Salinivibrio kushneri: one gene and its partner. The protein of the gene in region 1 interacts with the protein of each later gene in a pairwise test. Links are inferred from orthologs where the notes say so. Each region holds a gene or a part of one and is shown on either strand. Other genes may lie near its edges.

Region 1 (3,437 bases):
GCATTTTAGCCAACAGCGCGCGTCGCTGAGAGACGCGCAACCGCGGCACTTGGGTCAGTATCAACCACCCTCGTAGGGATTTATCGCGCATAGGCCGGTTGAGGAGAAGGCGGCACCGCATGCATGCCGGCTTTGATCGGCTGACGCGCTTGCGTGATCACCGCCAAACTGATCCTAGGATAAGCTCGAACCACCATGGTTTGTCCCACTGTCACATCAGGCAAGGCAGTCATGGGCTGCGCAGCTTTGTCGCTCGCGTTTTGATAGCGATACTCACCGAGGCCATTTACCACGTTGGCACCGGTTTCAGTGACAGCAAACATTTGCCCGGCACTCACGCCATCGTTGGCGCCTTTATCAAGCACCACAAGCTGGCCATTCGCCACATATTCACTGCCATAAAGGTGCCCTAACAACGTGGCGTCTGTTTGAGCCGCTTGCGGCCAAAAACGTGGATGCGTGTTCTCGGGTAAAGGTAATAAAACGTCATTGGGGCGCACTTCCTGCACCACCCGTGTCAGTGTCATCACGCTACGCCCTTCACTTCGCGCTCGGATACGCCCATCAGCCACATGTTTTAAGCTCACCATCGCGGTAGGTTCGGCGCTAGCATCTGACGTCGCGGGACGTAGAAAGGTTTTCTCAACCCGAAACACTTGCCAATCCTTAGCACTCAACGACGCATCCACATACAGGGTGTCGTGTAAAGAGAGATATTGACGCCCATCCGTCGAGCCAAGAACATGTGGCAGTGCCACCAAACGTGCCTTTTCGACCAGCGTGTCCTGCTGCAAGTACGGCAGCAGCGTAGGGTCAACACTGCTGAGTGCGGACGTCTTGGGCGTATCTCCCTGCAGCGCATTCGCCCCTTCGGGCTTGTAGTTGACAGTTGGTTTTCCTGCTTGCCATGTGAGGGTGAGCACATCGCCGGGATAAATCAGATTGGGATCCTTTATGGCCGGATTTGCGTACCACACTTCAGGCCATTGCCAAGGGTTATCGAAAAAGGTAGCGGCGATATCCCACAGGGTATCCCCCCGCTCAACCACATATCGCTGACTCTCGGCAGGGCCGGCTGCCAGTACTGGTAGCGCGATAGCCAATAGCCCAGCGACGGCGAGATTGAATAGCTTTCTTGTCATCAATGTCTTCCTCAACCGACGAATGATGCTGATGCTGTCAATTGGCTGGCAAAATGTCTAGAATTAACCCAATTACCCCGTGCCGCTTTCGGCACAGTTCAATTTTTATGAGACGTTATGGCTTTACTGAACGTATTAACATTCCCAGATGAGCGCCTTCGCACCGTGGCAAAGCCGGTGGACGCTGTCACGCCTGAGATCCAAAAAATGGCTGATGACATGATTGAAACCATGTACGCCCAAGACGGTATTGGTCTCGCGGCCACTCAGGTTGATTTTCACCAACGCATGGTGGTGATTGATGTATCCGAAACCCGCGATCAACCCATGGTGCTTATCAATCCAGAAATCATCGAAAAGCGTGGTGAAGATGGCATTGAAGAAGGGTGTTTATCTGTCCCCAGTGCACGCGCACTGGTACCGCGTGCGGCAGAAGTGACCGTAAAAGCGCTGGATCGCGACGGCAACTCTATCCAGTTTGATGCCGACGACCTACTCGCGATTTGCGTTCAGCATGAGCTTGACCATTTAGAAGGTAAGCTATTTGTTGATTACCTCTCGCCACTGAAGCGACAACGCATCAAGCAGAAGATGGAAAAAATCAAACGCGCTAACCAAAAAGCAAGTTGAGGTCACTTTGAGCACACCGCTGCGTATAGTATTTGCGGGCACGCCGGATTTTGCCGCGCGCCATTTGCAAGCCCTGCTCGACAGTGAGCATGAGGTGATTGCGGTTTATAGCCGTGAAGATAAACCCGCTGGCCGAGGCAAAAAGCTCACCGCCAGCCCGGTGAAACAGCTCGCACTTGAGCATGACTTACCCGTCTACCAACCCCGCACGCTGCGCGATGAACAAGCGCAAGCCGAGCTGGCTGCCTTGAATGCAGATGTGATGGTCGTGGTCGCTTACGGGCTGATTCTCCCCAAAGTGGTCTTGGATACACCTCGATTAGGCTGTGTGAATGTCCATGGCTCCATTCTGCCACGTTGGCGTGGCGCAGCGCCTATCGAACGCGCAGTATGGGCTGGCGACAATGAGACCGGTGTCACCATCATGCAGATGGACGAAGGGCTCGACACCGGCGATATGCTTAAAATTGCGACCTTACCCATTGAAGAGAAAGAGACCAGTGGTAGCCTATATTTGCGCCTTGCTGAGCTGGGCCCACAGGCATTGACTGAGTGTCTTAATGACATGGCTAACGGCATTATTCTTGCCGAGCCACAAAACGATGCCAAAGCCAACTATGCCGAGAAGCTCAGTAAGCAAGAAGCGCAGATCGATTGGCATCAAGACGCCGCGTTTATCGAACGTTGTGTACGGGCATTTAACCCGCGCCCGGTCAGCTACTTCACCTTAGGTGAGCAAAACATCAAGGTGTGGGGCGCTAACGCACTAGATATCGACGTGGACGCGGCGCCAGGCACAGTGATCAACACTGACAAACATGGCATTCAGGTCGCGACCGGAAAAGGCGTGATCCAACTGACCCAACTTCAGCCACCAGGCAAAAAAGCCATGCAAGCGCATGAGCTACTAAATGCACGTCGTGAATGGTTTGAAACGGGTACCCAACTGTAGGTTAATCTTGCCCTGCATAACGATAAGGCCAGTACGCTGGCCTTTTTTTATCTGGCTAACATCATCGTTTGATGCCAACTTGACCTTTGTATAGGTAAACATATGAATGTAAGAGCCGCGGCTGCCCGCGTTCTGTATCACGTGGTCGATCAGGGCCAATCACTGTCACAGCAGCTTCCTCTTGCTCAACAGCAGATCGCGCCACGCGACGCCGCCTTGTTGCAAGAGATGTGTTACGGCACGTTACGCTGGCTGCCGCGCTTAGAGCACATTGTCCAAACCCTGATGGACAAGCCATTGAAAGGAAAGCAGCGTGTTTTCCATCACTTGCTACTGGTCGGTCTATACCAGATTAGCTACATGCGCATCCCTGCCCATGCAGCGGTGGCTGAAACAGTCAACGCCACCAAGCCACTGAAACGTCCGCAATTGCGAGGGTTGATCAATGCCATCTTGCGCAATTACCAACGCGATCAAGCGGCGCTAGACCAAGCCAGTCAAGCACACGATGCCGGGCTTTATTGTCACCCTAGCTGGTTACTCAAACGCCTTCAGGCCGCCTACCCATCAAATTGGCAAGACATTGTCGCGGCGAACCATCAAAAGGCGCCGATGTGGCTGCGCGTCAATCGCCAGCATCATTCTCGAGATAGTTATCAAACGCAGCTGCAACAAGCCGGTATTGGCGCCAGTGCCCACCCAGATGCGATGGA
Region 2 (3,529 bases), 770 kb from region 1 along the record:
TGCAATCCGTGCCGCGGACTTAATCGATGCTGATGCATTAATGGTGAGAAGCGTCACGCAAGTGAACCATGCGCTGATTGACGGTGCCACCCGTCTGCGTTTTGTCGGTTCAGCCACCGCGGGTGAAGATCATCTTGATTTTAACGCCTTACACGCACAAGGCATTTATGGCACAGCAGCGCCTGGCTGTAACAAGGTTGGGGTCGCGGAGTATGTGATCAGTGCTTTATTGGTATTGGCACAACAGCAGGGCTTTAAATTGACCGACCGCACAGTCGGTATTGTTGGCGTGGGTCATGTGGGGGACTACTTGGCCAAGCGACTTGCGGCACTTGGGATTAAAACCTTGCTTTGCGATCCGCCTCGTCAGGCTCGAGAAAACCTTGCTGACATGGTGGACATTGACACTCTGATCGCACAATCGGACGTGGTCACTTTCCATACGCCTTTGACCACGACCGGTGAGCATCCCACTTACCACCTCATGAATCACGCTCGGTTAGAGGCGCTTGCGTCAGGAAGCATTTTGATAAACGCTGCGCGTGGCCCGATTGTTGACAACCAGGCACTTAAAGCGCGGTTAGCGCGAGGCGACATTGATGCGGTGTTGGATGTTTATGAACATGAGCCTGAGGTCGACCTTGCGCTTATGGACCTGCTTACGTTTGCCACGCCTCATATTGCAGGCTATGGTCTGGAAGGAAAAGCCCGCGGCACCACCATGGTCTTTAACGCTCTGTGTGAACACCTTGACCTGCCTCATCGTGTGCATGCCAGTGAGCTGCTGCCTACGGCGCCGATCCCACACGTTGCCTTGGCACAGCCGTGGCAGCAAAGCGATCTGATGGCACTGACCCAATTGGTCTACGATATTCGCCGAGATGACAGTGATTTTCGTCGTGCGATGCATGCCGCAGGTGATGACAAACCAGCTCAGCGTACAGCCTTTGACCAATTGCGAAAAAATTACTGGGATCGACGCGAGTACAGTGCGATCACGGTAGCCGGACAGGCTGATTTCGGGTTACAGTCGCTGGCTAAGCTGGGCTTTAGTATTGAGGAGCATGCATGACACAAGCATTTGACGTTGCCATTTTGGGCGCAACCGGTGCGGTAGGGCGCACCATGATCGAGATTTTAGAAGAGCGCGATTTTCCCATTGGCACGCTACACCTCCTCGCGAGTGAGCGAAGTGCAGGTGAAACCATTAGCTTCAAAGGTGAGAGCCTGCGTGTGCAAAATGTCGACAAATTTGATTGGACACAGGTCCAGCTTGGCTTATTTTCGGCGGGCGCGCAGGCTTCTGCGCACTGGGCACCGATTGCAGCGGATGCCGGTGTTGTCGTTATCGACAACACGTCACAGTTCCGCTACGACTTTGATGTCCCCCTAGTGGTGCCTGAAGTGAACGCAGCCGCGATTGGTGACTTTCGTAATCGTAATATTATTGCTAACCCAAATTGCTCGACGATTCAGATGCTGGTGGCATTAAAACCCATTTATGATGCCGTGGGTATCGAACGTTTAAATGTGTCCACCTACCAATCGGTCTCAGGGTCAGGCAAAGCAGGCGTCGATGAGCTTGCCGGACAGACCGTTAAATTGCTTAACAGCCAAGATGCGGAGCCTGCGTTATACAGCAAGCAAATTGCTTTTAATTGCTTGCCCCACATTGATCAGTTTATGGAAAATGGCTACACCAAAGAAGAAATGAAAATGGTGTGGGAAACCCAGAAAATTCTTGCCGATGAGATGATTGGGGTTAACCCTACTTGTGTGAGAGTGCCCGTGTTTTACGGTCATGCTGAAGCCGTGCATCTTGAGTGCCGTCAACCGATTGACGCAACGGAAGCGGTGGCGATCTTGAGTCAGCATGAACACATCGAGGTCTTTGAAGGGGAAGATTACCCCACACAAGTAAAAGAAGGCACTGGCTCAGATAAGGTGCTCGTCGGACGTATTCGCAACGACATTAGTCACCCTAACGGTTTAAACCTCTGGGTTGTGGCGGATAACGTGCGTAAAGGTGCAGCAACTAACTCGGTGCAAATTGCTGAAGTGTTGGTTCGCGATTATCTTTAGTCGAAAAGCCTGTAGCGATGCTAAGAGCGTGATAGTTGACGCACCGCTACCTTAGACTGATTGATACCCCATCCGCCGATGGGGTATTTTTTTAGGCATTAAACTTGCAAAGCCGAGCGATACATTGAGTGTGGTGATGTATCATCGCGATAAAACTGAGGCAGAGCGCCCACAGTTTGATCGAACAACACACTTTTATATCACCAAACTACAGTTTTTAGCATGGCTTCCGATATAGTTAGATATTTAGTGAGGCCATTTCTGCCATAAGGGAGTGCGGGTGTGTCCAACGCACAGCAAAGTGAACAGTCTTCTTCTCAAACACGATTGAACCTAACCCCGCATCGCATTAAGCGGCACCTCGTTGCCGTTGCGGGGTTGGTGACGGTTGCGCTTGTCAGTGTTTCAACGGTGCCGGTCGAAGCGGCAATACGCATCTTGGGTCCGCAAGATGAAATGGTGGCGGAAACAACCACTTCGCCCCAGCCGACGTCAACGGTTGAATCAGCACAGCAGTATGGCCCAACAGGGGCCAACGAAACCTTATGGTCGATTGCGACACAAATGCGTCCCAACACGCAAGTGAGTGTGTATCAGACACTCGGTGCGATTTTTCGTCTAAATACTGACGCGTTCACCAATAACAATATTCATAGCTTGCAGCCGGGTAGCACCTTAGTGATGCCGACGCTGGCGCAAATTGAGCGAGAAAGCACTCAAGATGTGATCAATCGGCTTGAAATTGATGAAGCGCGTAAGCAAGCACAAAATGCGACGCCACTCAGCGAGCAGGTGGAACAACCGAGCCCACAACCACAGTCAGCACAAGCTGATAATAACCAAGCTGCGCAGACCCAATCAGCGTCAAATAGCCAAGACGCGTCTGATACTCAACCCAGTGGCGATAACCCGCAAGCGAGCTCCCCCGAACCACAAGTGGTACAAAATTTACAATCTCAGCTGCAAGCCTCTGACCAAGAGATGACTCGCCTGGTTGAGAGCAATCATGTGCTCAAGGTCCGTTTATCTGAAGTACAGCACGAGTTGAGCGCGTTAAAAGAACAGATAAGTGGTGATGCCGAGCTCAATAAAGAGATCCGAGCATTTTTAGACACCCAGCGCCAGCAACAAGTGGCGAAGGACACCCAACCACCATCAGCGGTTGAATCTTTACTTGATAGCCCATTGTTGCTGGCTATGTTGGCCATCATCCCTGGCGCCTTGATTGCAGGGGCGATTTTCTTCTTCCTCGCACGTCGCAGAAAGCAAGAGGAAGATGCGGAAGAGCCCGCGGCACTGGATCATGATGATATGGACGATATGCCAGTGGTCATGGTGCCAGATCCGGATGAAGACGATGTTGACGATGCGCAAGATGACGATGAGTTAGAAATCACCGACGATGGGCCAGCGGATGAGGATATTGCCTTTGGCGATGATACCGACC

The links. Proteins that work in one complex are often made in the same cells at the same time.
Region 2: the proteins of def (region 1) and N8M53_RS09340 interact in binary tests that used the Escherichia coli proteins (3 or more experiments, as listed by UniProt). The link is inferred for Salinivibrio kushneri from one-to-one orthologs.

Annotation. Positions count from the first base shown.
Region 1 is NZ_CP114588.1:2,758,780-2,762,216, forward strand. What follows is about bases 108-3,015. They hold def (peptide deformylase), read left to right. Parts: upstream 108-1,259; coding sequence 1,260-1,772; downstream 1,773-3,015. Other genes in these bases: N8M53_RS12690 (LysM peptidoglycan-binding domain-containing protein), read right to left, coding at 108-1,142; fmt (methionyl-tRNA formyltransferase), read left to right, coding at 1,780-2,724; rsmB (16S rRNA (cytosine(967)-C(5))-methyltransferase RsmB), read left to right, coding at 2,827-3,015. Outside these bases: DNA-processing protein DprA, read right to left, coding at 1-91; more of N8M53_RS12690, read right to left, coding at 81-107; more of rsmB, read left to right, coding at 3,016-3,437. UniProt on the Escherichia coli protein: Removes the formyl group from the N-terminal Met of newly synthesized proteins. Requires at least a dipeptide for an efficient rate of reaction. N-terminal L-methionine is a prerequisite for activity but the enzyme has broad specificity at other positions.
Region 2 is NZ_CP114588.1:1,986,917-1,990,445, reverse strand. What follows is about bases 76-3,075. They hold N8M53_RS09340 (aspartate-semialdehyde dehydrogenase), read left to right. Parts: upstream 76-1,068; coding sequence 1,069-2,082; downstream 2,083-3,075. Other genes in these bases: N8M53_RS09335 (FimV/HubP family polar landmark protein), read left to right, coding at 2,365-3,075; N8M53_RS09345 (4-phosphoerythronate dehydrogenase), read left to right, coding at 76-1,072. Also shown: more of N8M53_RS09345, read left to right, coding at 1-75; more of N8M53_RS09335, read left to right, coding at 3,076-3,529.